2 regions of the Oceanobacillus kimchii X50 genome follow, and region 2 is predicted to be linked to the other one. Evidence: predicted binding sites of a transcription regulator. Region 2 holds the regulator's gene; the other holds the start of a gene.
What was found. The regulator LexA, encoded in region 2, represses DNA repair genes until DNA is damaged. The targets are predictions, from matches to a motif close to CGAACATATGTTCG.

Region 1 (16,366 bases), 890 kb from region 2:
TCGATTGTTTTATCACGATATCCTAGCATTTGTAAATCTACATCTAAAGCATCACATGCCTTGATTAATTCACTTTTTCTTATTTCTGGTAATGTTTCTCGATTTGCAAATGTAGGATCTCCCATATTTCTTCCCATTTGGCCTAATGTTCCACAAAGATACGTAACTGGAATACCTTCAGAACGGAACTTAGCCATTGAACCAGCCGCTCCAAATGACTCATCATCTGGATGTGGATAAATTACAACAACATGCTTCTCCATTATTTTCACCTATCTTTCTTTAATTATGAAATGGATTTTCACTAATTTCTAATGCAACCATCAATCTACCTTCTCGATCATGGCCAGCTAATAGTAATTGTTCTTTGTGAATGGTCCAATCGGTAAGCCCTTCGGCATATACCCAGCCAATTCTTGTTTTTAATCCTATACGATACGACTTTCCATCCCCAACAATTTTAGCTTGCTCATATATAACTTTAGCATTTCGTATGTATGCCCCAACATTATATGCTTTATCGTCAAAATGACTTGCATAAGCTCCATTTGTTGTTTCAAGGTGAATATATACTTCTTTGTTTACATACTCATCCAGTAAACCCTGAATATGATTTATTTCAATTGGTTTCATATTTCTAGCCTCCAATTCATCTCAACATTTACTCTATCGAAATGATCATTTTACGTCAATCAGATAGCTTAGCATCTTTATCATGATAAGAAAAGAAAACAGGTAGCAATTTAATACTACCTGTCTTTTCAAGACTTATGATTTTGATACAGTCTTTGCTTCAAGAATTTCTTTCATCCTCTGTCTATCCCTATCTAAAACTGGACTTAGATATTTTCCTGTGTACGAAACATCTTGTTGCTCAGCAATTTGTTCAGGTGTACCAGTAGCAATAATTTGCCCACCACGATCGCCACCTTCTGGCCCCAAATCAATGATATGATCAGCACTTTTAATAACATCTAAATTATGTTCTATGATAAGTACTGAGTCACCATTATCTGCTATTCGTTGTAAGACAGTGAGCAATCTACGAATATCATCTACATGTAGTCCAGTTGTTGGTTCATCTAAAATATAAAAGGACTTACCACTAGAACGTTTGTGCAATTCACTTGCTAATTTAACACGTTGCGCTTCTCCCCCTGAAAGGGTAGTTGCTGGTTGACCAAGTTTTACATATCCTAAACCAACATCATATATCGTTTGTAACTTACGTTTAATCTTTGGAATTGCCGTAAAGAATTCCAATGCTTCTTCAATTCGTAAATCGAGAACTTCAGAGATATTTTTTCCTTTGTACTTAACTTCTAAGGTTTCACGGTTATAGCGAGCCCCACCACAAACTTCACAAGGAACATAAACGTCCGGCAAGAAGTGCATCTCAATTTTTAAAATACCGTCACCTCGACAAGCTTCACATCTTCCGCCTTTCACATTGAAACTGAATCTACCTTTTTTATATCCTCTTACTTTTGCTTCGTTGGTTTGTGCAAAAACATCACGAATATCATCAAACACTCCAGTATAGGTAGCAGGATTAGAACGAGGTGTACGTCCAATTGGTGATTGATCAATATCAATCACTTTATCTATATGTTCAATTCCTTTTATTTTCTTATGCTTACCCGGTTTTACTTTCCCTTTATATAATGACTTTGCTAAAGATTTATAGACAATTTCATTGACCAACGTACTCTTCCCTGATCCAGAGACCCCAGTCACTACTGTCATTAATCCAATCGGAATTTTTGCTGATACATTTTTTAGATTATTCTCAGAAGCTCCCATTACTTCTATCTTGCGTTTATCTGCTTTTCTTCGTTTTGTAGGTAATGGAATATATTCTTTTCCAGATAAATATTTACCAGTTAGAGACTGTTCATTATTCATCACGTTTTTGGGTGTATCACTTGCTACAATTTCTCCACCATGCTCACCTGCTCCAGGTCCTATATCTACTAGCCAGTCTGCTGCAAGCATAGTATCTTCATCATGCTCGACTACAATTAATGTATTATCTAAATCTCTCATTCGTTTTAATGTATCAATTAATCGGTCATTATCACGTTGATGCAAACCAATCGACGGTTCATCAAGCACATAGAGCACACCCGTTAATGCAGAGCCAATTTGTGTTGCTAATCGAATACGTTGTGCTTCACCACCAGATAAAGTTCCCGCCGTTCTTGATAATGTTAAATAATCAAGTCCTACGTTATTAAGAAATTCCAAACGATTATCAATTTCCTTCAAAATTAATCTAGCTATCTGTTGTTCTTTTTCAGTAAGATTGAGTTGTTGGAAAAGTTGTATTGATTCTGCTATAGAAAAGTCGGTTACATTACTGATATGTTTTCCATTAATTAATACTGCTAAGGCTTCCTTCTTCAAGCGGTGTCCTTTACAAGTAGGACAGTTTTTTTGAGCCATATACTTTTCTAATGTCTCTCGTATAAAATCAGAACTCGTTTCTCTATAACGTCTTGCTACATTCTTTAAAACACCTTCGAATGGTGATTCTGATCTCCTTATACTTCCAAAATCATTTTCATATTCAAATTTTATCTTTTCTTTGCCACTTCCTTGTAAAATGATATCCATTTGTTGCTGTGGAATTTCCTTTACTGGGATATCCATATCAATACCAAAATGATTACAAACACTTTTTAATAATTGTGGGTAATATTGAGAACTAATTGGTTCCCACGGTGCAATTGCATTTTCATTTAATGTTTTATCCCAATCTGGAATGACAAGGTCGATATCAACTTCTAATTTTGTACCTAAGCCATCACAACTTGGACAAGCACCAAATGGGCTATTAAAAGAAAACAGTCTTGGCTCTAGTTCGCCAATGGAAAAACCACAAATGGGGCATGCGTGATTCTCACTGAAGGTCAATTCTTCCTCACCAATGACATCGACTATAATATTACCTTCTCCAAGCTTTAATGCAGTTTCAATAGAATCACTTAATCTCGAAGCCACACCGTCTTTTACTACAATACGATCAATTACTACTTCAATCGAATGCTTCTTATTTTTTTCCAATTGAATATCATCTGTTACTTCTCTCATTTCATTATTTACACGAATTCGTACATAACCTTCTTGTTTTAAGTTTTTTAAGATTTTTACATGCTCACCTTTTCTTCCTGATACAACTGGCGCAAGAATTTGAAGTTTTGTACGATCCGGATACTCTAATATCCGATCAACCATTTGTTGGACAGTCTGTGAACTGATTTCAATACCATGATTGGGACATGTCGGCCTACCAATTCTTGCATATAACAGACGTAAATAATCATAAATTTCTGTAACTGTCCCAACCGTTGATCTTGGATTTTTACTTGTTGTTTTTTGATCAATAGATATTGCTGGAGATAGTCCTTCAATAACATCTACATCCGGTTTATCCATTTGTCCTAAAAATTGACGTGCATAGGAAGATAAGGATTCTACATATCTACGTTGACCTTCTGCATATATGGTATCAAATGCAAGAGAAGACTTACCTGAACCCGATAACCCTGTTAATACCACTAATTTATTTTTAGGAATATTGATATCGATATCCTTTAAATTATGTGTTCGTGCTCCTTGAATTTTTATAGACTTACTTGGCATTCCTAAATCATCCTTCCACTTTTAGTTCCAAAATGACATCTCGTAATTCTGCTGCTTTCTCGAAGTCAAGATCTTTTGCTGCTTGCTTCATCTCTTTCTCCATTTGTTCAATTACTTTTTCTTTCTCTTTTTTCGTCATTTTGTTAATCTGTTTCGTTTTCGGTTCATATGATTCTGTTTCTTCTGCTGCGGTCGTTGCTTTAATAACATCTCGAACATCTTTTCGAATCGTTTTAGGAGTAATGCCATGTTGTTCATTATATTCTGTTTGTATTGCTCGACGTCGATTTGTCTCATCAATTGCTTTTTTCATTGAGTCCGTTATTTTGTCAGCATACATAATTACTTTTCCATTTTCATTACGTGCAGCACGACCCATGGTTTGAATCAGAGATCGTTCTGAACGTAAAAATCCTTCTTTATCAGCATCTAAGATGGTAACAAGAGAAACTTCAGGTATATCTAGTCCTTCTCTTAACAAATTAATACCTACTAAAACATCAAATTTCCCGACTCGTAAATCACGTATTACTTCTATACGTTCTAATGTTTTAATCTCGGAGTGCAAGTAAGCAACTTTCATACCTATTTCTTTTAAATAATCGGTTAAATCCTCCGACATTTTCTTTGTTAATGTCGTGATTAATACACGTTCATTTTTTTCCATTCGGATCCGTATTTCCTCTATAAGATCATCAATTTGTCCTTCAATTGGACGCACCTCAACTACTGGATCTAATAATCCTGTAGGTCGAATAATTTGTTCTGTCATTTCAGGAGTATGTTCAAGTTCATATGGTCCAGGAGTCGCAGACACATAAACCAACTGTTTTGTTTTATCTTCAAACTCTTGAAATCGAAGTGGGCGATTATCCATCGCAGACGGTAATCGAAAACCATGATCTACAAGCACTTGTTTACGCGCTTGATCCCCATTGAACATTCCACGAATCTGTGGAAGAGTTACGTGCGATTCATCAATAATTACTAAGAAATCCTCTGGAAAGAAATCCAATAATGTATATGGAATCGCTCCAGGTCCACGGAGTGTTAGGTGACGTGAATAATTCTCAATTCCTGAACAGAACCCCATTTCTCGCATCATTTCTAAATCATAATTGGTTCGTTGCTCTAATCGTTGTGCTTCTAATAATTTTCCTTTATCACGCATTTCTTTTAGTTGTTCTTCGAGTTCTTTTTCTATATTTTGAATAGCGATTTTCATTTTTTCTTCTCTCGTAACAAAGTGAGAAGCTGGAAAAATAGCTACATGTTCTCGATCACCGATTATTTCACCGGTTAGCGCATCAACTTCACGTATACGATCAATTTCATCACCAAAGAATTCTACACGAATACAATACTCTTCATGAGAAGCTGGAATGATCTCGACTGAATCACCGCGAACTCGAAATGTACCCCGTTGGAAATTAATATCATTTCTAGCATATTGAACTTCTACTAAATCACGAAGTAATTGGTCACGATCTTTCTCCATTCCCATCCTTAATGACAACACTTGACTTTTATATTCTTCTGGATTACCTAAACCGTAAATACAAGACACACTTGCTACAATTAATACATCTTCTCTTTCAAATAATGCAGAAGTTGCAGAATGTCGTAATTTATCAATTTCATCATTGATACTCGCATCTTTTTCAATAAATGTATCTGTAGACGGTACATATGCCTCTGGCTGATAATAATCATAGTAGCTAACAAAGTATTCTACAGCATTATTTGGAAAAAACTCTTTAAACTCACTGTACAACTGTCCAGCTAATGTTTTGTTATGCGCAATTACTAGTGTCGGACGGTTTATCTCTTTTACAACATTGGACATGGTAAATGTCTTCCCAGTACCTGTAGCACCAAGCAATGTTTGATGACGTTGACCAGCCAGTACTTTTTCCGTTATCTCTTTTATAGCATTTGGTTGATCACCAGCTGGGTCATAAGCAGATACTAATTCAAATTTCTCCTTCACAACAATGCCTCCGTTCTTTTCGAGCTAATATCTATTATATCTCTTTATAAAAAAACGAACAAGTATTCGTTTTTTTATATTATCTTATCTTTTATTCTACCCATTTAAGCATAATGGAAATCATATCATACCAATTGAGTTGTATGAATTCTTAAGCTTGAACAAGGAAGTGTATTGTTATATAAAATTAAAACGAACAATACTTCAGATATATTTACATATACCTTCCAATTATTGTTCGTCATACTAGTCATATTTTTATTGCTCTACTTTCCTCAGTTAGCCAGTTTGCTTTTGTTTCTGTTTAAAAGGTTCCTTAGGAAATAATAACCCTAAAGCATGATGCTCTCCTTCATATAGAGATCCTTGAACAAGTCTAATTTCTTTATGATAATCAATAATTTCTAGTTTAATAAATGCACCATTACCTTGAAGTGCTTCATAAAAACTCTGACTATTTGTTACCTTTCGGCCGTTTACCCGATAGATAGATTCACCAGGAGATATTTCAAGTCTATTTGCTGGACTGTTAGGTAAAACCCCCACCACACGTAGTCCTTGATCATGTGGCTGATAATAAGGACGACGAAGTCTATCTCCCTCTCTATAGCGATAATTTAAATATTCTTTACCTATAATAGCTAAAATGACTGAAGTCAGTGATAAATAAGGCACAAATATACCTGCTACAGCAACCATTAATATAACAATAGCTAACATATAATTAGCTTTTGAAACTTTCTTTATCGCATCCAAATGATAATGACCTTTTGCAGTATAATCAAATCCAATTATAAAGGGAACAAAAGCTAGTCCTAGTGATGTTTCACCAATAGATAAATAAGGCCACCAGGGTGCAAAAGAAGTAATAAGTCCTTCTGGAACTAATACAAGTAGCGGAATCAAAGCTAATCTTTTTACTTGATGTTGGCCTACCCATATTCCCCTGTCACTAAGGGAAATCCGCGGAAATGTTGATTGTTTTTGAATTCGTTGGATTATGATCGATTCTACAATTAGTAGCAAAGCACCTATTACTGCTAATGATTTAAAACTTAACCCATAATCAAAATTATAATTAACCTGACTTTGCATTTCTAATAGAGGTGGAATAACTAATAACAGTAAAAATGTCAATCCAATAATATAACTGGGTGACAATAGTGTGAATTTTGTACTAATACTAAGTATAATTGTAACTATTGCTAATAATACTAATACCTCATAAGAAAATACCATACCTGTGCCAACTGCAATTACTGATAGAACTAATCCTGTGATTAAAGAAACAACGAACGTTCCCTTCCACTCGATAAATTTCTGGTATACTTTTATTCCAAAGTCCTGTCTCTCCCTTTTTATGCGGAAATAACTAGCTACTGTCAAAATAAACATAAACCAATACAATGTCGGATTTAGAAAAAATCTGCCGACTGCTTTCGCTCCTTCTAACAACCAAGACTCAACCATTCTGTCACCTACTTTACTATGCCTAATCAAAATGTCTATATAAAAATATTCGATTCTTCTATCGTTTTTCCTGCTTTTTTGTAAAAGAAATAGGAAAAGAGATTGGGACAAGTATTTACTCAAAAGATAAATCCGAATGAATCGCTTTTAATTACCCGCTTCAGAAATATACTCGTGTTCTCGTAGGAGACTAATGGGCGCCTTGGATTGCTCATGCATCAGGGACTACCCTTTGACCTTCTTCCCAAAGAACTATCGAAATATGTCTTACGCTCATTCTACTAATCATCCGTCTCTAGATAAATACTTTTTATTATGTCCCAACCTCTTTATCCTAAGAATTTATCAGAGTGAGTAGTCGTATGTTTACTTCACTCAAAGACTTAAATCTTTTACTGATGAAAATCTCTGTTTATTGATACAATTCTTCTAATGATGTATCCAGTTGTTGATCATCTTCACCGTTTCTTATTTTTTCAACGAGTTGTGATTCAATTAAGCCTCCTGTTTCGGTATCTACTTCCCCAGTAGCTTCTAAATCATTATCTGCTTGAAAATCTTTCACTGCTTTCTCTGTCTGGTCATCAAAATATCCATCGGTGCGTCCAGTATCATAACCTAATCCAGAAAGCATTACTTGCATATTAGCAATTTCCTCACTAGTCTCATCCATAGAAAATGGTTCTTCTACTTGAATTGGAATAGAATAGTAATATTCTGGTTGTTTTTCTTCAATAGTAGGCTCTACTCCTTCTTCATTTATCCATTCACCTTTAGGTGAAAGCCATTTTAACGTTGTTAACTTAATAGAACTTCCATCTCCCATTGGCACGGCTTGTTGAACTGTACCTTTACCATAGCTTGTTTCACCAACAATATCATATCCAAGATCCTTCATTGCAACCGCAAGAATCTCAGAAGCTGACGCACTTCCTTCATCAATCAGAACACTAATTGGATAATCTTTTTTCGCTTCTAATTCAGAATAAACTTCCTCAACTTGTCCTTCTCCATCCTCAATTTGTAGAATCGGGAGATCTTTTGGCACTAAATGTTTAAGAATATCTTCTGCTACATTTAAAAGTCCACCTGGATTACCACGAACATCAATAACTAATCCTTCTACTTCTTGATTCTCTAATTCATTTAATTGTTGATCAAATTCTTCTCCCGTTTTCTCAGAGAAATTAGTGATCTCGATTATTCCAGTTAATTTTCCATCTACTTCTTTTGTTTCACTATATACCGTTTCAACTGGAATCGTATCTCGAACGATTGTTACTTCAAATGGTTCAGTTACACCTGCCCTTTGTATCTCTAATACAACTTCTGAACCCTTTTCACCTCTAATTTGCGCTACAGCTTCATTTAAGTTTAACCCATCTAAACTTTCACCATCTACCGTTAATACTTGATCATTTGGTCGCAGACCAGCCCCTTCTGCTGGGGAACCTTTCATCGGTGATACAATAGTAACATTTCCGTTCACCATACTTACTTCTGCTCCAATTCCTTCAAATGAAGATTCGATTTGTTCATTAAATTGTTGCATCATCTCAACATCTAAGTAAGATGTATGCTGATCGTCTAGGGTTGCTAACATCCCTTCAATAGCACCTTCGACTAATTGTTTATCTTCTACATCCTCTAAGTAATTTTCTTTAATAATATCGTATGCTTGAGAAACTTTGTTTAAATCCCCCGTCAATTCAGACTGTTCATTACTTTCATCTTCATTCGATGATGAATTTTCAACAGTCGATTGTAGTGTTTGTTGATTATTATCTTGTGCTAATTGAATTCCTGCATATGCACCAATGAATCCTAATAATAATGCACCTACAAATATAAGCACTATTTGTTTTTTATTAAGCTTCATGTCTCCACCTCTTAGTTATTAGTACAAGCCATTGCTTGCTTCTATATTTAATAATTATTCAGATATGAAAATACTTCAATAAGAAAAGGATACCATGTTAAGAATTGAATGACTATGGATTTGTTCATAAAAATTCTAATGTATTCTTAATGCTAAATTTAAAATTATGTCCCAACTTCTTTTTTAAGATTAATTCTATAATCAAGAGACCGAATTATAATCCGTTATTTGCGAATTATAATTCGGTCTCTTATTTGCATATTTTAATATACTACTAATTAATATAATTAAATGGATCTACTGGATTTTTATAGCCACCTGGATGAATTTCAAAATGAAGATGTACACCAGTTGAGTTACCAGTATTCCCCATTACTCCAATCTTGTCACCTTGTGATACAGTTTGTCCTGTTGAAACTGACATACTGTTTAAATGTGCATAAAGTGTAGTAAAGGTTTGGCCATTCACATGATGTGTAATCATTACTGTATTACCATAACCACTTAATACGCCAGCTTGATATACAACTCCATCAGCAGAAGCCATAATATTACGGTCTCCAGCATTAGAAGCTCCAAAATCTGTACCAGTATGCGGTCTTAATTCATTAAAGATTGGATGCATCCGGTTTGGGTTAAATCCAGAGGTAACCGGTCCGGTAGTTGGACGGATAAAATCTCCGCTAGGAACAGAACTGCTTCCTCCTGCTGATGCTGTTGAATTACTACCTTGATTCGATGTATTTTGTTTTTCTTTCTCTTTTTTCTGCATGTTAGCTTTTTTTTCTTGAGCTAATTTAATAGCTTGTTCTTTAGCAGCAGCTTCATCAGAAATTAGTTGTTGTTCCTCTTCAGCTGAAAGCTTAATCTCTTCTAGCTCTTCGTGTTCATCAACTAGCTCTGCCATTAGTGTTTCTTTTTCAGCAATTTGATTATTTAATTGATCTTTTAACGCTAGTAATTCATCGTGCTGTCCTTCAAGAGATTTCTTCTTATCTTCAACCGCCAGCTTTTTCTCTTCTATCTCACCTTTACTAGCTACAACTTCTTTTTTATTTTCTTCTAGAGCTTGTTTATCTCTTTCTTGTTCTTCCATTATTTCTTTATCTTGATCCATAATAGTATTTACTGCAGTACTTCGAGAAATAAAGTCTCCAAAACTAGATGCACCAAAAATCACTTCTAAATATTTAATATCTCCACCATTTTGTTGAATAGAAAGTAGGCGATTCTTTAATAACTCGTCCCGCTTCTCAATCCGTTCTTTTAAGAGTTTAATTTCTTCCTCTAGTTCTTTAATTCGTTCTTTTAATTCTTCAACTTTTTCTGTAAGACTATTAATCTCATCATTTGTTTCATCAATTTCTGTTTGTTTCGTTTCAATTTGTTTTTGCGTGTCCTCTAATTCAGAGTCAATGTTATTGATTTCAGACTCTACTGAGTTTTGCTCTTGTTTATTTTCTTCCATTTTACTCTCGGTATCTTTCTTAGAGTCCTCAATATTCTTTCGTTCTTTCTCTAAATTCGATTTTTCTTTTTCAAGATCTTCAATTTGTTTTTGAACATCATCTGCAGATTCAGCAGAAACTTTTAAATTAGGTCCAAACACCGTTAATGTTAATAAAGTAATAACTAGAATGGAAGTTATCTTCTTCAATCATATTTCCCCCTCTGCATGGATTCCTTAACCTTTTATTATACTTTTAAGAACTTACGAACACTCATTACGCTACCCCATACACCAATTACCGCACCAATTAGTAGTACCATTCCAGCTAGTTGCCAAGCAAATGGATTAAATGGTAGTAACTCAACAAATGGAATTGTTATAGCGTCATTAAAATTACTATATATATAATAGTAACCACTTAATATGACCGTGATTGGTATTACTGAACCAAGTATCCCAAGTAAAGCTCCCTCAATAAAGAAAGGCCAACGAATAAAGCTATTCTTAGCACCTACTAGTTTTTGAATACCGATTTCGGTACTACGTGCAATAATCGTGATTTTAATAGTATTTGAGATTAGGAAGATTGCAGTAAATACAAGAGCTATAATCAACCCTAATCCAATTGTTCTAGCATAATTATTAAACTCGAATAATTTTTGTATTACATCTTGTCCATAAAGAACATCATCTACATAGTTTAAAGATTTAATTTGAGAAGCAATTTGTTCTGTTTGTTCGGGATTTGTTGGATCAACATAGTATGTATGATGCAGTGGGTTATCTTGTTCAAACATCCCCCAAGCTTGGCCTTCTTCTCCCATACTATCCATCAACTTCGTTAGTTCATCATCTCTTGAGGAAAATTGAACTTTTTCAATACCTTCTATTTGTTCTAATTCTTCCCCTAACTCAACTATCTGTTCTTCATCCGCAGTACGGTCTATAATAGTACTAATTTGAACATCTTTTTCGATGTTGGTTGCCATTTGATTTAAATTTAACACTAGTGCTAAAAATACAGCTACAAGTATTAGCGTTGTGGTAACAGCTGCTACTGATGCAAAAGTCATCCAGCCATTTCTGAATATATTTTTTATTCCTTCACGAATATGTCTCATTAAAGTTCTAAACTTCATAGCCGTAATCACCTCGTTGCTCGTCTCTCGCAATGACACCATCCTCAAACGCAATAACTCGTTTTTTCTTCCTGTCTACGATATCTTTACTATGCGTCGCCATGATGATAGTAGTGCCTCTATCATTTATTTCTTCAAAGAGTTCCATAATTCCCCATGAAGTTTCGGGATCTAAATTACCTGTAGGTTCATCGGCAATAACAATTCTAGGTTTATTCACAATTGCTCTCGCTATAGAAACACGTTGTTGTTCTCCACCAGAGAGTTCTGACGGTATCATTCTAGCTTTATTCTTTAAACCTACCATTTCTAGAACATCCATAACCTGCTTTCGAATCACTTTAGGCGATTCTTCAATTACCTCCAATGCAAAAGCAACATTCTCATACGCAGTCAATTTTGGTAGTAATTTAAAATCTTGGAAAATTACTCCAATATCTCTTCGCAAAAAAGGAACATGCTTTTCTTTCAAATCACTTAAATCTTTTTCACCTATTATAATTTTCCCTTTGGAGGGTTTCTCTTCTCGATACATTAACTTAATAAATGTTGACTTACCTGCCCCACTGGGACCAACTATGTATACAAATTCACCTTGATCGATATTTATATTAATACCATTTAACGCAGTTACACCATTTTTGTATGTTTTATATATATCTTGCATTAATATCATTGGAATACTCACCTTTATCGTTTTTGTTAAGCAAAAGCTAGTTCATTTGTAACTAATAACTAGCAGAATACTAATTAATTATAACATTTATCTACAAAATTTTTAGGACAATAATATTACATTTTCATTTCAATTCGACATATTATGTAACAATTATACAAAAAAACAGACCACTTTCCCGATAATGATCGGTTGAATGATCTGAAATACCTATTACTTATATTTATAGTTATTGTTTATTGTTCAGAAAGCCAGTTTGTTAATTCTTCTAAGTTCTGACCTTCGACATTCATAGGCGGCATACTTCCCTTACCTTCTGTAACGATTTTAGCTATCTCATCTTGAGAATATTTCGAACCAACATCAACTAGAGCTGGGCCTCCTCTACCCGACAAATCATTTGCATGACAAGACGCACAATTATTCCGGTAGACTTCTTCACCAGGATCTAGATTCTCAGTAGCAGTATCATTATCTGCACTACCACATGCTCCTAAAGCAATTACAACTCCTAATAGCATTGTAACTAGCCACTTCTTCATATAACTCCCTCTTTTCAACAATTATGTATAGTTTCATTATAGCCTTTTTGTAATATAAAAAAACTAGTTAATTCTTATTAGAACACCTATACATATTGTTATATAAAGGTTTTATGGAATTTATGGCAAATTTATGAAAAAGATTGGATAACTTAAAGCGCGTGTGTATAAAAAATTTTTAAGAGAATGAATAGGTTTTGAAAACCGGCTTCAGAAATACTCTCCGCTTGCCCTAAGGCGGCTGGTGAGCCTTCGTATGTTCCGCATTCGGGGTCTCACCTATTCCTTGCTTCCACAGAAGTCCCCGTATATTTCTTACGCTTATTTTAGAGCATCCGGCCTTCGACAAAAACTTTTTTCTCAATTGTTTTCCTAAAAACCTCCGTTTAACTTTAATCCATTTGCGAACGTAGATAAGCATCAATGAAAGGAGTTATATCTCCATCCATAACAGCTTGTGTATTACCAGTCTCTGTATCTGTTCGATGGTCTTTAACCATAGAATACGGGTGGAATACATACGATCTAATTTGACTTCCCCAGCCAATCTCTTTTTGTTCTCCACGTATATCGTCTAATTCTTGTCTTTGCTTTTCTACTTCTAATTGATATAGTTTTGATTTTAACATTTTCATTGCTGCTTCTCTGTTTTTTATTTGAGAACGTTCATTTTGACACGTAACAATGATGTTTGTTGGTAAGTGGGTAATTCGAACAGCAGAATCAGTAGTATTGACATGCTGCCCACCAGCACCACTTGCACGATACGTATCCACTTTAATATCCTCTGTTCTAATATCTACATCGACATCGTCTGACATTTCTGGAGTAATGTCACATGAAACAAATGAAGTATGTCTTCTACCAGAAGAATCAAATGGTGAGATACGTACGAGACGGTGTACTCCTTTTTCAGCTTTTAAATATCCATATGCATTATGGCCTTTAATTAGTAGCGTTACACTCTTTAGACCAGCTTCATCGCCTGGTAAATAATCTAAAGTCTCCACCTTAAAACTACGTTCTTCCGCCCAGCGCTGATACATTCTAAGTAACATACTAGCCCAATCCTGAGATTCTGTACCTCCTGCACCTGGGTGCAATTCCAGAATAGCATTATTCGCGTCATATGGTTCACTTAATAATAGCTGTAACTCAAATTGATTTATATCTTTTATAAACTGTTGAAGTTCAGCATGTAGATCTTCAAATAGTTCTTGGTCGTTCTCTTCTTTTACTAACTCATAAGATACTTCAAGATTTTCGAGATTTTCTTCAATTTCTTCAAATCCATTTACATATTCTTTTAGACCATTTGTCTCTTGTATCACACTTTGGGCTTTATTTTGGTCATCCCAGAAAGAAGGATCTGCCATTTCTGCCTCTAATTCAGCAATCCTGGCCTTTTTCACATCTAGGTCAAAGAGACCCCCTAAAATCTTCAACGCGTGAAGCTATTTTATTCAACTCTTGTCTTATCTCTGTTAATTCCACTTATATCTCTCCTTAAACATTATAATCATAGAATAGCCTCCTAGTGCATTTTTGATTACACCGGAGGCTTTACAGTTATATTTTAGGTCATCTTTATTGACCGTGGCAATTTTTATACTTTTTACCACTACCACAAGGGCAAGGATCGTTTCTTTTTACCGTGTTGGATTTTACAATCGGTTTTTTCGATTTTTTCTTACCACTATCTTCTCCACCAGAAACTGCTTGTGTATTTTTCACAACTTCTTGCCTTTGTAAGTTTTCACGAATCTGTGCCTTCATAATGTACTTAGCAACTTCATCTTCAATGTTTGCTACCATTTCTTCAAACATCGAGAAACCTTCCATCTGATACTCACGTAAAGGATCATTTTGTCCATAAGCTCGTAAATGAATACCTTGTCTTAGTTGATCCATTTGATCAATATGGTCCATCCACTTGGAATCTACAGTACGTAACAGAATAACTTTTTCAAATTCACGGAATTGTTCTGGTGTTAATTCCTCCTCTTTAGCATCATATCTCTCTTTTACCTTTGTCATAAGGAGTTCTGTAATTTCACTTGCTTCTTTATCTTTTAGATTATCCACATGAATGGTATCTGGATCAAATAAGTTACCATTGGAATATTCAACAATCGCTTCTAGATTCCAATTTTCTTCATCATTGTCTTGTGTATGCGTATCTACCACACGTTCAATCGATGATTGAATCATATTTTCAATGATCTCTCTTAGGTCGCTATCAGCATCAATAACTTCAAATCGTTGTTTATAAATAATCTCACGTTGTTCACGTAATACGTCATCATACGAAAGAATCGTTTTACGAGCATCGAAGTTATTTCCTTCTACTCGTTTTTGAGCTGATTCCACCGCTCTTGAAACCATTTTACTTTCGATTGGTTGAGAGTCATCCATTCCCAGACGTTCCATCATTGATTTTAAATTATCTGAGCCAAATCGACGCATTAATTCATCTTCCATGGAAAGGAAAAATTGAGATATACCTGGGTCACCTTGTCGACCGGAACGTCCACGAAGCTGATTATCGATTCGTCGAGATTCATGTCGTTCTGTACCGATAACGGCTAAACCTCCCAAATCTTTAACACCTTCACCTAGTTTAATATCTGTACCACGTCCAGCCATGTTGGTAGCAATCGTTACTGCCCCTCTTTGACCAGCATGTTCAATGATATCTGCTTCTCTAAAGTGGTTTTTCGCATTAAGCACCTCATGCTTTACTCCTGCACGTTTTAACATCTTAGAGATTAACTCAGAGGTTTCTACTGCAACAGTACCTACTAGTACTGGTTGTCCATTTTCATAGCGTTCTTTAATATTTTCCACAACAGCCCGGAACTTACCTTCCATAGACTTATAAATCAAATCTGCTTTATCGTCACGAGCAATAGGTACATTAGTAGGAATTGCGATAACATCCATATTATAGATATTCCTAAACTCTTCTTCTTCTGTTTTAGCAGTACCAGTCATACCTGATAATTTATTGTACATACGGAAGTAGTTTTGGAAAGTAATTGATGCTAATGTCATACTTTCATTTTGAATTTGCAATCCTTCTTTTGCTTCTATTGCTTGATGTAGTCCATCACTATAACGACGACCTTTCATTTTTCTTCCTGTGAACTGGTCAATAATTACCACTTCACCTTCTTCAACCATATAATCAGTATCACGATGCATCGAGACATGTGCTTTCATCGCTTGATTTATATGATGTGTCAAAGAAACATGATCTAGATCAAATAAATTCTCAATTGAAAAGTATTTTTCAGCCTTATTTATACCTTCCTCTGTTAGCTGAACTCCTTTTGTTTTCTCGTCATAGGTATAATCATTTTCTTTATTTAATGTTCTTACAAATCCATCTGCCTGCTGATAGAGTGCTGCTGATTTTTTCGCGGAACCAGAAATAATCAATGGTGTACGAGCCTCATCAATGAGAATAGAATCCACCTCATCAATAATTGCATAGTTTAAAGGTCTCTGCACCATTTGCTCTTTATATAAGACCATATTATCACGCAAATAATCAAAGCCAAATTCATTATTTG
Region 2 (16,366 bases):
GAATGGTCGAAAAAAATCAGTGATCACTTGCTGCCGGAGACAAATGCTTATCATGAGATCTGGCTAGATGACAAAAAGATTGTAGACAGCCGTGAGGAAAATGAACCGATCTATGGATCTACTTACCTTCCAAGGAAATTCAAGATTGGTATTGCGGTTCCTCCATCGAATGATATCGACATCTATTCTCAAGATTTGGGATTTATAGCAATCGTGGAGGAAGGAAAATTGTTAGGTTTTAATATTGCTGTTGGCGGTGGAATGGGAATGACACATGGTGATACAAATACCTACCCACAAATATCTCGGGTAATTGGTTTTTGTCTGCCTGAGAAAGTTACAGAGGTAGCTGAAAAAGTAGTAACGATTCAAAGGGATTTCGGTAACCGTTCGAACAGAAAGAATGCCCGTTTCAAGTATACGATAGATGCCAGAGGAATTAACTGGTTTGTAGAAGAATTGAATGAAAGGTTAGGCTGGGATTTGGAAGATAAACGATTCTATGAATTTGAAGCTAATGGTGATAGTTATGGATGGATAAAAGGAAAAGACTATTGGCATCTAACCTTATTCATTCAGAATGGTCGGATAAAGGATTTTGAGAACTATCCACTAATGACAGGTTTGCGAGAAATTGCAAAGGTCCATAAAGGTGATTTCCGTCTGACTCCGAATCAGAACCTGATAATTGCAAATGTATCCAGTAGCAACAAGAAACAAGTCAATGATCTGGTAGAAAAATTCAAACTTACTGAGGGAAAGACTTATTCCGGGCTCAGAAGAAATTCAATGGCATGTGTTGCCTTCCCAACATGCGGGCTTGCCATGGCGGAATCGGAAAGATATTTGCCGGAACTTTTGGACAAAATCGAGGTCATACTTGACGAGTCAGGTCTTAAAGAAGAAGAAATAGTCATCCGCATGTCAGGTTGTCCGAATGGTTGCTCACGTCCTGCATTGGCAGAAATCGCCTTTATTGGCAAAGCTCCTGGAAAATACAATATGTATCTTGGTGGTAGCTTTAATGGAAGTCGACTCAACAAGCTTTACAAGGAAAATATCGGCGAAGAGGAGATTTTGGAAACCTTGCGTCCTATATTTTTAGACTTTGCTAAAGACAAACAGAAAGATGAGCACTTTGGTGATTTTGTGATTCGTGCGGGGTATGTGGAAGAAGTTAAATCCGGTTTGGATTTTCATGCAAGTAAGGAAGCACGGACGTAGTTGATAACGATTCGGGAAGGGAAGTGAAAGAATGGGAAAGGTTTATTTGGTGGGAGCCGGTCCTGGTGATCCGGAACTGATTACGCTTAAAGGCTTAAAAGCGATTCAGCAATCTGACATTATTTTATATGATCGATTAGTGAATGAGGAGTTATTAGGCTATGCTTCGGAAAAAGCCGAATTGATTTATTGCGGTAAAAGTCCGGAACACCATTCACTTTCACAGGACAATATAAACAAATTACTCTGCAGATATGCGAAAGAGGATAAAATTGTTACAAGACTGAAAGGCGGCGATCCGTTTATTTTTGGAAGAGGTGGAGAGGAGGCGATGATTCTAAAAGAAAATGGATTCATTTTTGAAATCGTTCCTGGAATAACTTCTGGTTCCGCAGCACCTACCTATGCAGGAATACCTTTAACGCATCGGGATTACAGTTCCTCCGTATCTTTTGTTTCGGGTGTTAGTAAAACTGGTGAGGATCATGAAAAATATTGGGAACATCTCGCGAAGAGTTCGGATACCCTTTGTATTTACATGGGAGTAAAAAGCTTGCCTGAGATTTGTGAACGTTTAATACGCTATGGCCGTCATTCTACAACTCCGATTGCAGTGATCCATTGGGGAACGACAGTAATGCAGCAAACCGTGACAGGGACGTTGGAAAATATCGTTCATGCTGCAGACAGCTTAAAAAATCCTTCCATGATAATTATTGGAGATGTAGTGCGGCTAAGGGAACAGATTCAATGGTTTGAAGAGGAAACCACTGAACATGATTTCAATCCAGAAGTGGTGATTGGTTAGTTGGGAGGTGCAGTTGTGCAAGGAGTACTTTATGTCAGTCATGGCAGTCGTATACCCGAAGCAACAGCAGGTGCAATTGCTTTTATCAACGAAGTGAAAAAACAGATTGATATCCCATTGCAGGAAATTTGTTTTCTAGAGATTTCCAAACCAGACGTCGGGCAAGGGGTAGATAATTTGATCAAACAAGGAGCTACGAAGATTGCTATTGTACCTGTTCTCCTGTTGCGAGCGGGGCATTACTATCAGGATATTCCAGAAGAAATCAAACAACTTAAAAATAAATATCCACTCATACAATTCATCTATGGGGAGCCACTTGGCGTACAAAATCGCTTGACGAATGTTTTGGTAGAACGAATTGAAGAAACTAATATCCAGCCAGATGAAGGATCAAAAATCCTGCTTGTAGGCCGAGGTAGCCGTAGTCCCCAAACACAAAAAGATATTGAGCAAATTGCATCGAATTTACAGCTGAAAATGAACCTCCATGTCGATGTATGTTATTTGGCTGCTTGCAGTCCTTCCTTTGAACATGGATTAAGGTCCTCATTGGAGGAAAATTACTCACGTGTTTTTGTCGTTCCTTATCTATGGTTTACAGGAGTACTGCTTCAGTCGATGGAAAGAGAAATCAACGTGATGGAAAAGCAGGGTAAGGATTTCATTCTGTGTAGTGAGTTATCTAAACATCCGATTATGGTCGAAGCATTGAAAGACCGGGTTCAGGAAGCAATTCACTCAAACAAAATTTATAACTCTACAAGGGAGGTTAGATGATGGCTTTCACTCCAATGATGATTGATTTATATGACAGGCATGTGGTGATAGTTGGAGGAGGCAAAGTAGCCCTACGAAGAGCAAAAACACTTTTGAAAAATGATGCTGTAGTAACAGTAATTAGTCCGAAAGCAGTGGAAGATATTGTATATCTGTGGACAAAAGGACAATTGCTTTGGAAAGAAAAGTATATAGAATCCACGGATCTTAAAGGTGCCTTTCTTATTATTGTCGCAACGAATGATCCAATTGTTAATTACAATGTAATCAACTGGGCACCAGAAGAATCACTAATCAACGCTGCCGCAGATGTAGAAAAGGGAAATGTCGCATTTCCATCTTTTTTTAGACGAGGAGATCTCTCTATCAGTGTATCAACGAACGGAGCGAGTCCGCAATTTGCTGTCAAAATGAAAAAAGAGCTTGAATGTTTATATAATGAAGACTACGGAGATTATGTCGATTTTTTATCTGTGTGCCGTCAGCTTATTAAGGAATCATTTTTAGATAGATACCAACAGAAGTTGTTGTTAAAAGAGATTTTGTCAGAAGAATTTTTAGACAGAGAGAGACAGAGAAGTTTTATTGAGTCGTTGAATAAAAATGGAAAAATGATCGAAAGAGTGAATCAGAATGATGGATAATGATTCTAAAAGAATTGGCATTGCAGCGAGCCGAAGATCGAATGAAATCTCAACACTTGTTAAAAAGATTAATGGCACACCTGTTGTGTTTTCCATTCAAGGAGAACAGGTTTTAAATGATGAAACGAGTGAACGAGATGTGGAGGAATTAATTGCCAACGCTTTTGATTTCGTTGTGCTTACTACCGGAATAGGAGCTTCAACATTGGAAGAAGCTTCATGGCGTGTCAATCGTTTCCCCGAATTTATCAGAAAGCTAAGTAGTATACCGTTGGCAATACGTGGAAGTAAAACTGAGAAATGGCTTAAAAAGCATTCCTTGAATGCAAAAGTTGTTTCAAAAGATGGAACAATGGAAAATCTGCTAAATTCCTTGACGCCGTTAATAGGAAGAGAGAGCAATAAAGTTTTTCTTCAGACATATACTGAGGACGATTTGGTATTGAAAGAAAAACTAGAAAGTATCGGCTGTAATGTATATATGTCAAAGCCATATCGTTACAGAAATCCAGATAAAGAAACCATAGACAAATTGGAGTTAAATATAGTTGAGCAAAATCTAGATGCCGTAATTTTCACGAGTAAAACCCAGGTCAAGAATTTATTCCGAACGGCTATTGATACAGAATTATTAGCAGAAGCATTTAATAATCATGTAACTGCTGTAGCCGTTGGTAAAGTGACCGCCAATCAATTGAATCAATATGGTATCGGGCGTGTGGTTCAGCCCGCAAATCAAAAGATGGGCGCCATGATAATCGAACTTAGGGATTATCTATCGGCAAATCCAAATCAATAACTTGATGGAGGTTTTGAATATGAAATCTGTAAAAAAGAAAGAACGGGTAAACATCCTGCCTCATGGTGGCAAGCTCATCAATAGGGTAATAACCAGTGAGAAAAAGGAATCGTATCTACATAAATCAAAATCATTGCCCACATTAAAACTAGACGCATGGAGCTTATCAGATTTGGAGCTCATTGCCAATGGTGGTTTCAGCCCGTTAACTGGATTTATGGGAGAGGAGGATTATCGAAGTGTCATCGAACATGTACACTTGAAAGACGGAACAGTCTGGAGCATTCCTATTACATTGGCCGTAAATAAAGAGAAAGCAACCTCCTATGATATTGGTACGACGATAGCTTTGTTTGGAGAGGACGATATTTTATATGGTGTGCTTGAGTTGGAAGAAAAGTATACCTATGACAAGGAAAAAGAAGCAAATCTCGTTTATGGTACGACAGACACTGCTCATCCTGGCGTTAAAAAACTTTACGAAAAAGGAGATGTGTACCTTGCTGGGCCGATTTTCATGTTGAATCGTCCGAGTCATAGTAATTTCGAAAAGTTTTATTATGATCCGAAAGAAACAAGGGAAATGTTTGCTGACTTAGGGTGGAAAACAATTGTTGGTTTCCAAACACGTAACCCAGTTCATCGCGCCCATGAATATATTCAGAAAAGTGCTTTAGAATCTGTTGATGGATTGTTGTTGAATCCATTGGTGGGTGAAACAAAATCAGATGACATTTCTGCGGAAATACGTATGGAAAGCTATCAGGTTATTCTAAAAAATTATTATCCAAAAAACCGTGCAAGACTTGTCATTTATCCAGCCGCTATGCGATATGCCGGACCTAAGGAAGCAATTCTTCATGCGATTGTTAGAAAGAACTATGGATGTACGCACTTTATTGTCGGTAGAGATCATGCTGGTGTAGGAGATTACTATGGAACGTATGAAGCACAGGAATTGATTTCCCATTATGAAGAAGAACTAGGTATCCAGATATTTAAATTTGAACATGCTTTTTATTGTGCCAAATGCGAGAATATGGGCACTGAAAAAACGTGTCCGCATGGAAAAGAATTCCATATCCATTTGAGTGGTACCAAGGTCCGTGAGAAGCTTCGCAATGGAGAGCAGCTACCTAAGGAATTTTCCAGACCAGAAGTTGCATCCGTACTTATGAAAGGATTGAGCAAGAACAATACAAATTAAAGGGTGTTTCCCGTGTCAGCAGAAATGATATTCGTACTCCTGATGGTTATTGCCATGCTGGGAGCCTTGCTTTTTGAAATGGCAAGTCCATCGATTGTTGTTTTTACGGTCCTTACTATATTCCTGATAACGGGTATTCTTAATCCGTCTGAAGCTTTGAGCGGATTTTCCAATGAAGGGATGATTACTGTTGGTCTCCTTTTTGTTATGGCAGGAGCAGTAAGGAAAAGTGGAATTCTTGAAGACCTTATGAAATCATGGATGGCTGGAAGCGATAAAATGATCGGTTCTGTTGTGCGTTTTTTCATTCCTGTTTCACTTCTTTCAGGATTCCTGAATAATACACCAATCGTCGTCACTTTTATGCCGATAGTAAAAGGCTGGTGTGAAGAAAAGGGGATTGCACCTTCGAAGTTCTTGATCCCCCTTTCTTACGTAACAATACTAGGGGGAACTATAACAGTCCTTGGAACATCTACCAATCTAGTAGTTCACGGAATGCTAATCGATTATGGTTATGGCGGTTTTACTTTATTTCAACTAGCAATCGTAGGTATACCGATAACTATAGTTGGTCTTATATATATTTTTACGATAGGCTACAGGTTTCTTCCGGAGAATAAAGGTCTTCAGCAACAAATTGATGATGATCCTAGAGAATACTTGGCAGAATTAATTGTGGATCAATCTTTTTCATTTGCCAATCAAAGTATTAAATCTGCTGGATTAAGGGATTTAAAAGGTTTGTACCTAATCGAAATCATCAGAGAAAATGAACGAATTTCCCCTGTAAGGCCGACAACAATCATCCAGTCAGGTGATCGATTAATCTTTACCGGACTAATTGAGACTCTTAGAGATGTGCAAATGATAAAAGGATTAACATTACGAACAGGTACAAATCTGGAACTTAGTGAACTGAAAAATGGTAATACTGAGATTGTGGAAGTAGTTATAGCGCATCAGTCATCGCTGCAATCAAAAACGATTAAACAATTAGAGTTCCGTTCAAGATTTGATGCAGGTGTGATAGCCGCTCATCGAGAAAATGAACGAATTGAAAGTAAAATAGGAGACATTGTCCTAAAACCAGGAGATACGTTGCTACTATTAGCTGACAAGGATTTTGTTGAGAAGTATAAGCATTCCAAAGACTTTTATATCTTAACTTCTCCAGGTACTACGGAGACATTAAGAATAGACCCTATAAAAGGGTGGTTTACTCTCCTTCTGTTTTTTGGATTGATAGCACTCGTGACATTAGGTGCGCTATCCATGTTTAAAGCTATGACCATGGCAGTTGTTCTGTTGCTGCTGTTCAAGGTAATAACTCCAGAGGAAGCAAAGAAATATATCCATTTTGACGTATTACTATTGATTGCAAGTTCATTTGGCATCGGATTGGCCATGTCGAAAACAGGTTTGGCTGAGTATATTGCGGAAGGCATGTTGATGTTGGGAAAATCAGCAGGTCTGATTTTGCTCTTACTATTGATTTATATTTTGACAAATATTTTCACAGAGATAATTACGAATAGTGCTGCAGCAGTCTTGATGTTCCCTGTTGGGATGGAAATGGCAAGGAGCCTTCATGCTGAACCAATGGGATTTGCAGTAGTAATTGCTATTGCAGCTTCAGCTAGTTTTATTACGCCAATCGGCTATCAAACAAATATGATTGTATATGGCCCTGGAGGCTATAGATTTATAGACTATCTAAAAATAGGGACACCACTCAGTCTGATAGTGATGGTTTTGACTGTTAGCATTGTCATTTACTGGTGGTATTAGGAGGGAAACCATGAATAAATCTACTAATATCGTATGGCATCAATCCAGTGTAAAGAAAGCAGACAGAGAAAATTTGAACAATCATAAAAGTGCTGTATTGTGGTTTACTGGATTATCGGGATCAGGTAAATCTACCTTATCTTCGGCATTGGAGAGTGAATTGTTTTCAATTGGGACACACACCTATCGTCTTGATGGGGATAATGTCCGGCATGGGTTAAATAAGAATCTTGGCTTCAGTCCGGAAGACCGGACAGAAAATATTCGTCGTATAGGAGAGGTTTCCAAATTGATGGTTGATGCGGGATTGATTACTTTGACAGCATTTATCTCTCCTTACCGGGAAGACAGGGATCGTGTAAGAGCAACTCTTGCACAAGGTGAATTCATTGAGATTTACGTGAAGTGTAGTCTAGATATATGTGAAGTTAGGGATCCGAAAGGGTTATACAAAAAAGTTCGTTTGGGTGAAATTAACAATTTCACTGGAATTGATGCTCCATATGAAGAACCACTTCATCCAGAAATTATAGTAGATACGGAAAATCAGACGCTGGAAGAATCCGTTCAAATGATTATTCAATATTTGAAAGAAAAGCAATACATCAAAGGCACGAGTTGAAAATGAAGCTTGTGTTTGCTAAAAGCGTTCTTCTGCATTTGGCACAGTGGGGTTATCCATGGGGTTTACTGCTGATTTAAGTGAAAGAGGAAAATTGTTATTATATATTGATGTTAGCAGGAAGAATTGAAGAAATTCTAAAGGTAATATAGGCTGGAGATGTCTTTACCGGATAAATCATGTTAACAAAAGAGGAAAAAATAGACAATTTATTTAGGTGGCTAGTCCTGTCGGGCAAGTCACTTTTTTCATATAAATGGTAGAAAAGGGAGGAGAGTTATATTATATGCCATTTCGAGATTATAGAGTAACATCTAAGTTTGGTTATAGAAGAGATGTGTGGACAGGAATCGGATTCACTTTTCATACAGGGATAGACTTAGTTAAGTATCATAAAGCAAGTATTCAAGCATTTACAGATGGGGAAGTTATTTTTGCTGGTATGGGTAGAACTGGAACTGGTTTAGGCGGTTTTGGAAATGTAGTACTTCTTCAGGATAAAAATAACCGAGGGCAATTATATGCTCATTTGGATAGTGTATCCGTACAGCGTGGTCAATATGTAAAGAAAGGGCAAGTAATAGGAGAACAAGGGGATACAGGAAAGACAACTGGTTCTCATTTGCACTATGAAGTGCGTAAAAAAGCTGAGACTCAACCTCCATATGGCTGGACCTCAGATAGGACGAATAACTGTTTAGATCCTACGAAATATTTACAAAACTATCGGGATAACAAGCATATTATTCAGGATATTCAGTCTGGGTTAAATACTAAATATGAAACAGGTTTATCCATAGACGGTATATCAGGTCCGTTAACAATTAAAGCAGCAATCAAAGGATATCAAATAGAATTAAATAAACAATTCAATGCAAAACTAAATGTTGATGGTATATGGGGGCAAAAAACAAAAGCCGCTACAGTTACAATAGCAAGTGGCGCTAAAGGAAATATTACCTGGATACTTCAAGCGATGCTTTATATTAAGGGAGAGAATCCAAAAGGATTAGATGGTATTTTTGGTACTAATACAAATAATGCAGTGAAATCTTTTCAACAAAAGGAAAGTATCCTCATTGATGGGAAAGCAGGAAAAGTTACTTGGGAGAAATTATTTTTGTAAGTCTAAATTGTATTAATAAACATCAAAGTTTGGTGAATATTAACTTTGATGTTTATTAATTACATGTAATTTATTTTAAGTAGGGGTTTTCTACATTTTAGATGGGGGTGTATTGTAATATAGTGGAGGAGCTGGTGGTAATTTAGGTGCACTTCCCCAAAAAACGGGTTCACTTACATATTTATATTCTCCTCTTCCATCAAAACTTGGGCCATGTGCCCACCTACCTTTTTTACTTTCTTCGCCTTCTGAGAAATTAAATAGTGTATATGATACTTCTTGAAATTCTTTTGATCTAGGGAAAGTTGAAGGAACCACGATATCATTCTCACGTTCTTCGAGCTCTCTTATCGCAGCAAACCACTGATTTTGATGATATGTATCTCTTGCAATAAGAAAAGATAACATATCTCTTACACCTGGATCATCGGTCATATTATATAAGCGAGTGACTTGTAATCTTCCTTGTGACTCCGCAGTAAGGTTAGCACGAAAGTCCGCTAATAAATTCCCGCTGGAAATGATGAAATTTGCAGTCCATCGATTTCCATTGCTATCTGCTGGCATTGCTCCAAGTCCACTAACAATCGCATGTTGTGGGTTAGAACCCCCTAATATAGCTGCTAGAGCAGGATCTGTGTCATAAGCATTCTGCTGCGTCTCAAATGGTGCATCGTTTAATAACCTAGCTATCATTGTAGCTAACATTTCTACATGACCAATTTCTTCTGTTCCAATATCAAATAACAAATCACGATATTTAGGCTCTGCTCTACTGTTAAATCCCTGGAATAAATATTGCATCATTACACTAATTTCTCCATACTGTCCACCAAGTACCTCTTGTAATTTTCTAGCAAATACGGGATCAGGCCTACTTGGTTTTGCCTCGAATTGCAATTCTTTAAAATGATAAAACAATGCTTATTCCTCCTTCCATATAATAAACAATTAAGTATATGCAGATAAAAAGTCGAATATTCTATACTAAACACATTGTTACACAATAAATTTTAAGTATAAGGAGAAGTTGTATAAGATTAAAATATCTCTTTGAAAATAATTTGAATGTTGATACCGGTAGTCCAGTTTACTAGACGTTTAGTATGGGAATTATAAAATAGAATTACTGAGCTAAATGTGTTTTATTACCATTGTTTCTGATTTTTAGAGGGAGATATTAATAACTTGCGGTAATTAAAAATAGTTTTTATATAGTTATTACAGTAATCTAACTTACTTATATTATTAGTTATTTAATAAATTCATAGAATGAATACGGTGATTTGGTACCATGTAGCCAAAGCGATTAATAATCCGGCAGATCCTAATTTTAGAATATTTTCTTTTGACTTAATTTTTTTAGTTTCGATTACTTCTAACGTAGTAACGATGATTAAGATTATACATAAGAAAGGTAATGTTAAAAAATCTACATACTTAGTTAGATAATATATCCCTAGAACCATTGCTATAAGGGCAGTTGGAATATAAAAACTTCGTCGTTGATAGAATTTATCTGACATTTCATTTCTCTCCTTTCATTTCTTAATATTATAATATTAGTGTAATTCTAGATTTATGTACAAACTATGCAGACGGATAAATTCTATCGATATAAAAAGAGTTTAGCTATAGAAAGCCAAACTCTTTTTATTAGAAAATATTTCGATATAGACCTATCACTTTTCCAAGAACTGTTACATTCTCATAAAATAAAGGTTCCATTGTAGCGTTTTCTGGTTGTAGTCGTATACGTTTTTCTTCTTTAAAAAATCGTTTTACTGTTGCTTCATTTTCCTCAGTCATTGCTACAACAATCTCTCCATTTAATGCTGTGTTTTGTTGTTTAACAATTACCATGTCTCCATCTAAAATGCCTGCCTCAATCATACTTTCACCATCAATTATAAGTACAAATACATTATCGTCTGGACCGGCACTCGAACTTGGAATTGGAACAAATTCTTCGATATTTTCAACCGCTGTAATTGGTATCCCTGCAGTAACTTTACCAATTACAGGTGCATAACGTGCTTCGTCTTTTGGAAGCTGTTGTTCCATTTCTGGATCAATAATTTCAATTGCTCTTGGCTTAGTAGGATCTCTTCGTATGTATCCTTTGTTTTCTAACCTTTCTAAATGCCCGTGAACAGTTGAGCTGGAAGCGAGTCCAACTGCTACAGCAATTTCTCGAACTGATGGTGGATATCCTTTTAACTTTACTTCGCTTTTAATAAAGTCAAAAATCATTTGTTGTCTTTTTGATAGTTTCGTCATCAAACGTTCACCTCTAGCATAGGTTTTTATTAATGATAGTTTATCATTTTACTATTAAATAAGCAAACACTCGTTCTAATTTTTGTTGACAAGATCATATGTTCGGTATATACTTTGAATCAAATAGGAACAATTGTTCGATAAACGGATGAAAGGAGCTTTTAATTATGCTGAAGAAAATTACTAGAACCGATGCATTCTATGTGATAGCATTTGCTTTAGCGCTCGCTTTTTTATATTTCTCTATGGTAACGAGCGGTTAATTAAACAGGAGGAAGTTAGGATTGAAAGCAGTAGTATATTGTCGAGTCAGCACGGATAAACATACACAAGAGTCTTCCCTTATACGCCAACGGGAGGAATTGCAATCATTAGCAAACAAGCTAAACTTTACGGTTATTGATTGTATTGAAGAGCAGGCAAGCGGGTACGATATCGAACGAGAAGGACTCTTTCAACTTCTCGAATATTTTTCAAGTAAAGAAGCGGATTGTTTATGTATTCAAGATGAAACTCGTTTAGGTAGAGGGAATACAAAAATTGCACTTTTTCATCAATTAGCTAAGCTAAATATCCCTATATATACTGTAGCTCATGAAGGTGAATTGGTACTGAATGAAGCCGATTCGATGGTATTACAAATTGTTGGAATTGTAGAAGAATATCAGAGGAAAATTCAAAATATGAAAATAAGAAGAGGAATGCGAAGAGCAGTACGTGAAGGATATCGACCTGAAAAAAATTTAAAACAAATTAATCAGTCTCCTGGTAGAGATCGAACGGAAGTGCCCATTGAAGAAATTGTTCGATTGCGGCAGAATGGGTTAACATTTAATGAAATTACAAAGGTGCTCAATGGTTTAGATTATAACGTTTCAAAAGCTACTGTACACCGTAGATATCAAGAATATCAAAATACTTGAATCTGGATTCGAGGTAGAGTACGATAAGAGGCAGGATATGAAATCCTGTCTTTTTGTCATTTTTAATAGTGGGGAGGTTGACACCATGTTATCTAAAGATAAATTAGAGAGAATTAATTTTCTGTCTAAAAAATCTAAAGAAGAAGGATTAACAACAGAAGAAAAAGCAGAACAAAAGAAGCTTCGTGAAGAGTATTTAAAGAATGTACGTAGCTCTTTTAAGAACCAATTAAGTACAATGACAGTTATTGATCCAAAAGGTAATGACGTTACTCCCCAGAAGCTTCGTGATTACCAAGACCGAAACAAAAAACATTAAATTCTATTGGTCATGCTTGTTGTCATGATAAATTCAATATAGAATGAAGAAGTAAAGGCTTTATTTTGAAAGGGGTAGACAAAATGTCAGGCAATGTAGAACAATTATCAATAAATACGATTCGTACGTTATCCATTGATGCTATTGAGAATGCAAACTCAGGACACCCAGGATTACCAATGGGTGCGGCACCAATGGCGTACACATTATGGACAGATTTTATGAATCATCATCCAAAAAACTCAAAATGGTTTAACCGTGATCGCTTTGTATTATCTGCGGGACACGGATCAATGCTATTATACAGCTTATTGCATCTTTCCGGGTATGATGTATCTATTAAAGATCTAAAAGAATTTCGTCAGTGGGATTCAAAAACTCCAGGACATCCGGAAGTACATCATACCGATGGTGTAGAAGCAACTACAGGACCATTAGGACAAGGTATTGCGATGTCTGTAGGTATGGCTATGGCAGAAGCGCATTTAGGTGCAACGTTTAATAAAGACAGATATTCTGTAGTAGATCATTACACGTATGCCCTTGTGAGTGACGGCGATTTAATGGAAGGGATTTCTCATGAAGCAGCTTCTTTAGCAGGTCACTTAGGATTAGGTAAATTAATCGCACTTTATGATTCTAATGATATATCGCTAGATGGAGATTTAGACCGTTCTTTCTCTGAGGAAACAGAAAAACGTTTTGAAGCTTATGGTTGGCAAGTATTACGAGTGGAAGATGGAAACGATGTAAACGCAATTCGTGAAGCGATTAAACAAGCGCAAAGTAATACGAAACAACCAACACTTATTGAAGTGAAGACTATTATAGGATACGGTTCTCCAAATAAATCAGCTTCTGCTGCTTCACACGGTGCTCCATTAGGAGAAGATGAAATAATATTAACAAAAGAATTTTATAAGTGGAATCATGAATCATTCCATGTACCAGATGAAGTATATGCTGATTTCCAAGAAAAAATCGTAAACGATGGAGAGAAGAAGGAAGCTGCTTGGAACAAGCTTGTTGAAGAATATAAAGAATCTTATCCTGAATTAGGAGAACAATTTGATCTAGCAATTAATGGTCAACTTCCAGAAGGATGGGAAGAGGAACTTCCGGTATATGAGCCTGGTAGCAGTATTGCAACTCGTGCATCTTCTGGTGAAGTACTAAATGCAGTAGCTAAAGCAATACCTAACTTCTTTGGCGGAAGTGCAGATTTAGCTGGTTCAAACAAAACAACAATAAATGAAGAAGGCGACTTTACAAAAGAAGATTATTCTGGTCGTAATGTATGGTTTGGTGTACGTGAACATGCTATGGGAGCGGCGTTAAATGGTATGGCCTTGCATGGCGGTTTACAAGTGTTTGCTGGAACGTTCTTCGTATTTAGTGATTATCTTCGCCCTGCTATTCGACTAGCAGCAATTATGAATATGCCTGTAAATTTTGTATTTACTCATGATTCAATTGCAGTTGGTGAAGATGGTCCGACTCACGAACCAATTGAACAGTTAGCATCATTAAGAGCAGTTCCAAACTTATCACTTATTCGTCCGGCGGATGCTAATGAAGTACAAGCTGCGTGGAGATTAGCTCTTGAATCTGAACATCAGCCAACAGCGCTTGTTCTTACTCGTCAAAATCTTCCAACACTAGAAGGTACGAAGGAAAATGCGTACGAAGGTGTGAAAAAAGGGGCTTATGTAATTAGTAAATCTGGGAAAGAAACTCCAGATGCATTATTACTAGCTACTGGTTCAGAAGTTCAATTGGCAGTACGTGCGCAAGAAACATTAAAAGAAAAAGGTATCGATGTTCAAGTCGTTAGCATGCCTTCATGGGATCGTTTTGAAGCTCAAGAAGATGCATACAAGAATGAAGTACTACCAAAAGAAGTGAAAGCTAGAGTAGGAATTGAAATGGCAACTTCATTTGGATGGGAACGTTATGTAGGTCTTGATGGAAAAGTAATCGGTATTAATCGCTTTGGTGCTTCTGCAAAAGGTGAAAAAGTTATTGAAGAATATGGATTTACAGTAGATAATGTTGTAAAACATGTGGAAGACTTGTTAAAATAATATTTCTGTTTAGAAGAAAGACGATTCCGTTAAGGTTTCGTCTTTCTTTTTATGATTTTAGTTGAATTCGACAAAAGAAGAAGTTATTTGCGAACTAATTTGACAACATTTGAATGTCTACCTTTCTATAATAGTTAATAGAAGGGGGAATACGGTATGAATGCATACTCTATTTATTGGATTAAAGAACCAGTGGCAAAAAGCTATTTTCATAAGAGTGATTTATTGCATCGATTTTTTAATGAATATGAGAACGACCCCGAAAGAAATTATTTGAGTAAACAGTTTTCATTTATAACTCAGAGGTTTCACTTGTATAAATTTGCTATGCATTTAAAACAGTTTTCATCACCGAACCTTTATGTGAAGCGAATAGGCAATCGAATTCAAATAAAACGGGATCAAGAAGTGTTATTTCTTTATGTAGAAAATGGGGGATTATCGTTACGTTGTTCCAATCTCGAAGCTGCTGTATCGATTTTATTTCCTGTACTAGAAGACATTCATCCATTCTTTTTTGTACAGGGACAAGATAATAAGCATTTTGGATGGATTTCTCCAATGACTCATGATAATAAAAATGAGCTACAACAGGTATTGTATTCATATTTTTAATTGATTTAGTGAAAATTGAAGAACGGAATTACAATCTAAGTAAATTTAGATTGTAATTCCGTTTTTTAGTACTGGTAAAGAAGGGATAATCTAAATTATGTAGAATAATATCTATTATTAATAACGAGAAGGAAGGTTATCCTTATGAAAAATGAGCATGAAGTATTGTTTAATCAAGTAAAAACGTATCGTAATGATGTTCTATCAGTTGTTGAAGATGTATCGGAGTATGAATCAGAAATCATACCCAAATATTTTAAAAACAATATTCGTTGGAATTTAGGACATATCTATTTAGACCAATTTTTGTGGATAGAGACATTAACGAAAGAGTATTCAAGTATTACAAAAAATTTAATGAAGTGGTTTGGATTTGGAACTTCACCCGATAACTTTACTTCTGAAACCCCAAGTTTTGAGGAATTAAAATATTTGCTAAAGCAACAACCTATAGAAATTGAAAATTGTTATAGACACCAGCTCTCAAAAGAGTACCCTCCTATTGAAATGGAGATGTATACAATTGAACAAGTATTAATTCGTACGATTTTTCACGAAGGAATGCATTTACAAGCAATTATAGATATTAAGAAACATCTGTAACTCCAAAATGCTCATCAATTTTAGTTATATAGTTTTATATACCAAATTTTAACATTAAATTAATAATATATTGGTACAATACGTAAGTATCAGGACTATAGAACTATTAAAAGGAGAGAGATGAGCTGCATGTTATCATATTTAAAAAGAATTTTAGAAAAGACTTCATTTAGGTTGCGATTACTTATATTATTTATCATTTTAACTGTGCTTTCTGTATCCATGGTTGGAATTATCTCTTATTATCAAGCAAAAAATATTACCTTAAATACAATAGAAGAACGATTGATAAGTGAAACGGAACTAATGGGTTATATTGCTGAAAATTTACACTTTACATACATAAGTGACCCCGATTACTTTATGCAACAACTGAATTCAAATATACGAACGCAGAGGGAAAGGCTGGAGTCAGATGGGATTGATTCAGAATATCTGTATATTCGTAATGGAGATGTTACTGCTTTTCCAGTTAGTGAAGGTGAACTACCATCCATACCTACTTCACTTGTGACTGAAATAGAAGAGAATGGAAATGGGC

Region 1: the regulator LexA is predicted to act here: its motif matches at 5,691-5,704, upstream of uvrB (excinuclease ABC subunit UvrB).

The regions. Positions count from the first base shown of each region.
Region 1 is NZ_CM001792.1:2,570,374-2,586,739, forward strand. Features, by position in the region: gene bshB2 (bacillithiol biosynthesis deacetylase BshB2) at 1-263, opposite strand, end outside; gene C794_RS13500 (YojF family protein) at 283-633, opposite strand; gene uvrA (excinuclease ABC subunit UvrA) at 769-3,645, opposite strand; gene uvrB (excinuclease ABC subunit UvrB) at 3,653-5,635, opposite strand; gene C794_RS13515 (PDZ domain-containing protein) at 5,915-7,105, opposite strand; gene C794_RS13520 (S41 family peptidase) at 7,518-8,984, opposite strand; gene C794_RS13525 (murein hydrolase activator EnvC family protein) at 9,259-10,641, opposite strand; gene ftsX (permease-like cell division protein FtsX) at 10,680-11,573, opposite strand; gene ftsE (cell division ATP-binding protein FtsE) at 11,563-12,249, opposite strand; gene C794_RS13540 (c-type cytochrome) at 12,486-12,791, opposite strand; one part of gene prfB (peptide chain release factor 2) at 13,184-14,212, opposite strand; one part of gene prfB (peptide chain release factor 2) at 14,214-14,285, opposite strand; gene secA (preprotein translocase subunit SecA) at 14,379-16,366, opposite strand, start outside.
Region 2 is NZ_CM001792.1:1,677,584-1,693,949, forward strand. Features, by position in the region: gene cysI (assimilatory sulfite reductase (NADPH) hemoprotein subunit) at 1-1,224, shown strand, start outside; gene cobA (uroporphyrinogen-III C-methyltransferase) at 1,256-2,032, shown strand; gene C794_RS08845 (sirohydrochlorin chelatase) at 2,048-2,812, shown strand; gene C794_RS08850 (NAD(P)-binding protein) at 2,812-3,456, shown strand; gene C794_RS08855 (uroporphyrinogen-III synthase) at 3,446-4,255, shown strand; gene sat (sulfate adenylyltransferase) at 4,275-5,462, shown strand; gene C794_RS08865 (SLC13 family permease) at 5,475-7,253, shown strand; gene cysC (adenylyl-sulfate kinase) at 7,264-7,875, shown strand; gene C794_RS21240 (peptidoglycan DD-metalloendopeptidase family protein) at 8,162-9,001, shown strand; gene C794_RS08880 (manganese catalase) at 9,092-9,922, opposite strand; gene C794_RS08885 (hypothetical protein) at 10,267-10,527, opposite strand; gene lexA (transcriptional repressor LexA) at 10,658-11,281, opposite strand; gene C794_RS08900 (YneB family resolvase-like protein) at 11,566-12,204, shown strand; gene C794_RS08905 (DUF896 domain-containing protein) at 12,290-12,523, shown strand; gene tkt (transketolase) at 12,607-14,607, shown strand; gene sirA (sporulation inhibitor of replication protein SirA) at 14,764-15,222, shown strand; gene C794_RS08920 (DinB family protein) at 15,367-15,825, shown strand; gene C794_RS08925 (methyl-accepting chemotaxis protein) at 15,955-16,366, shown strand, end outside.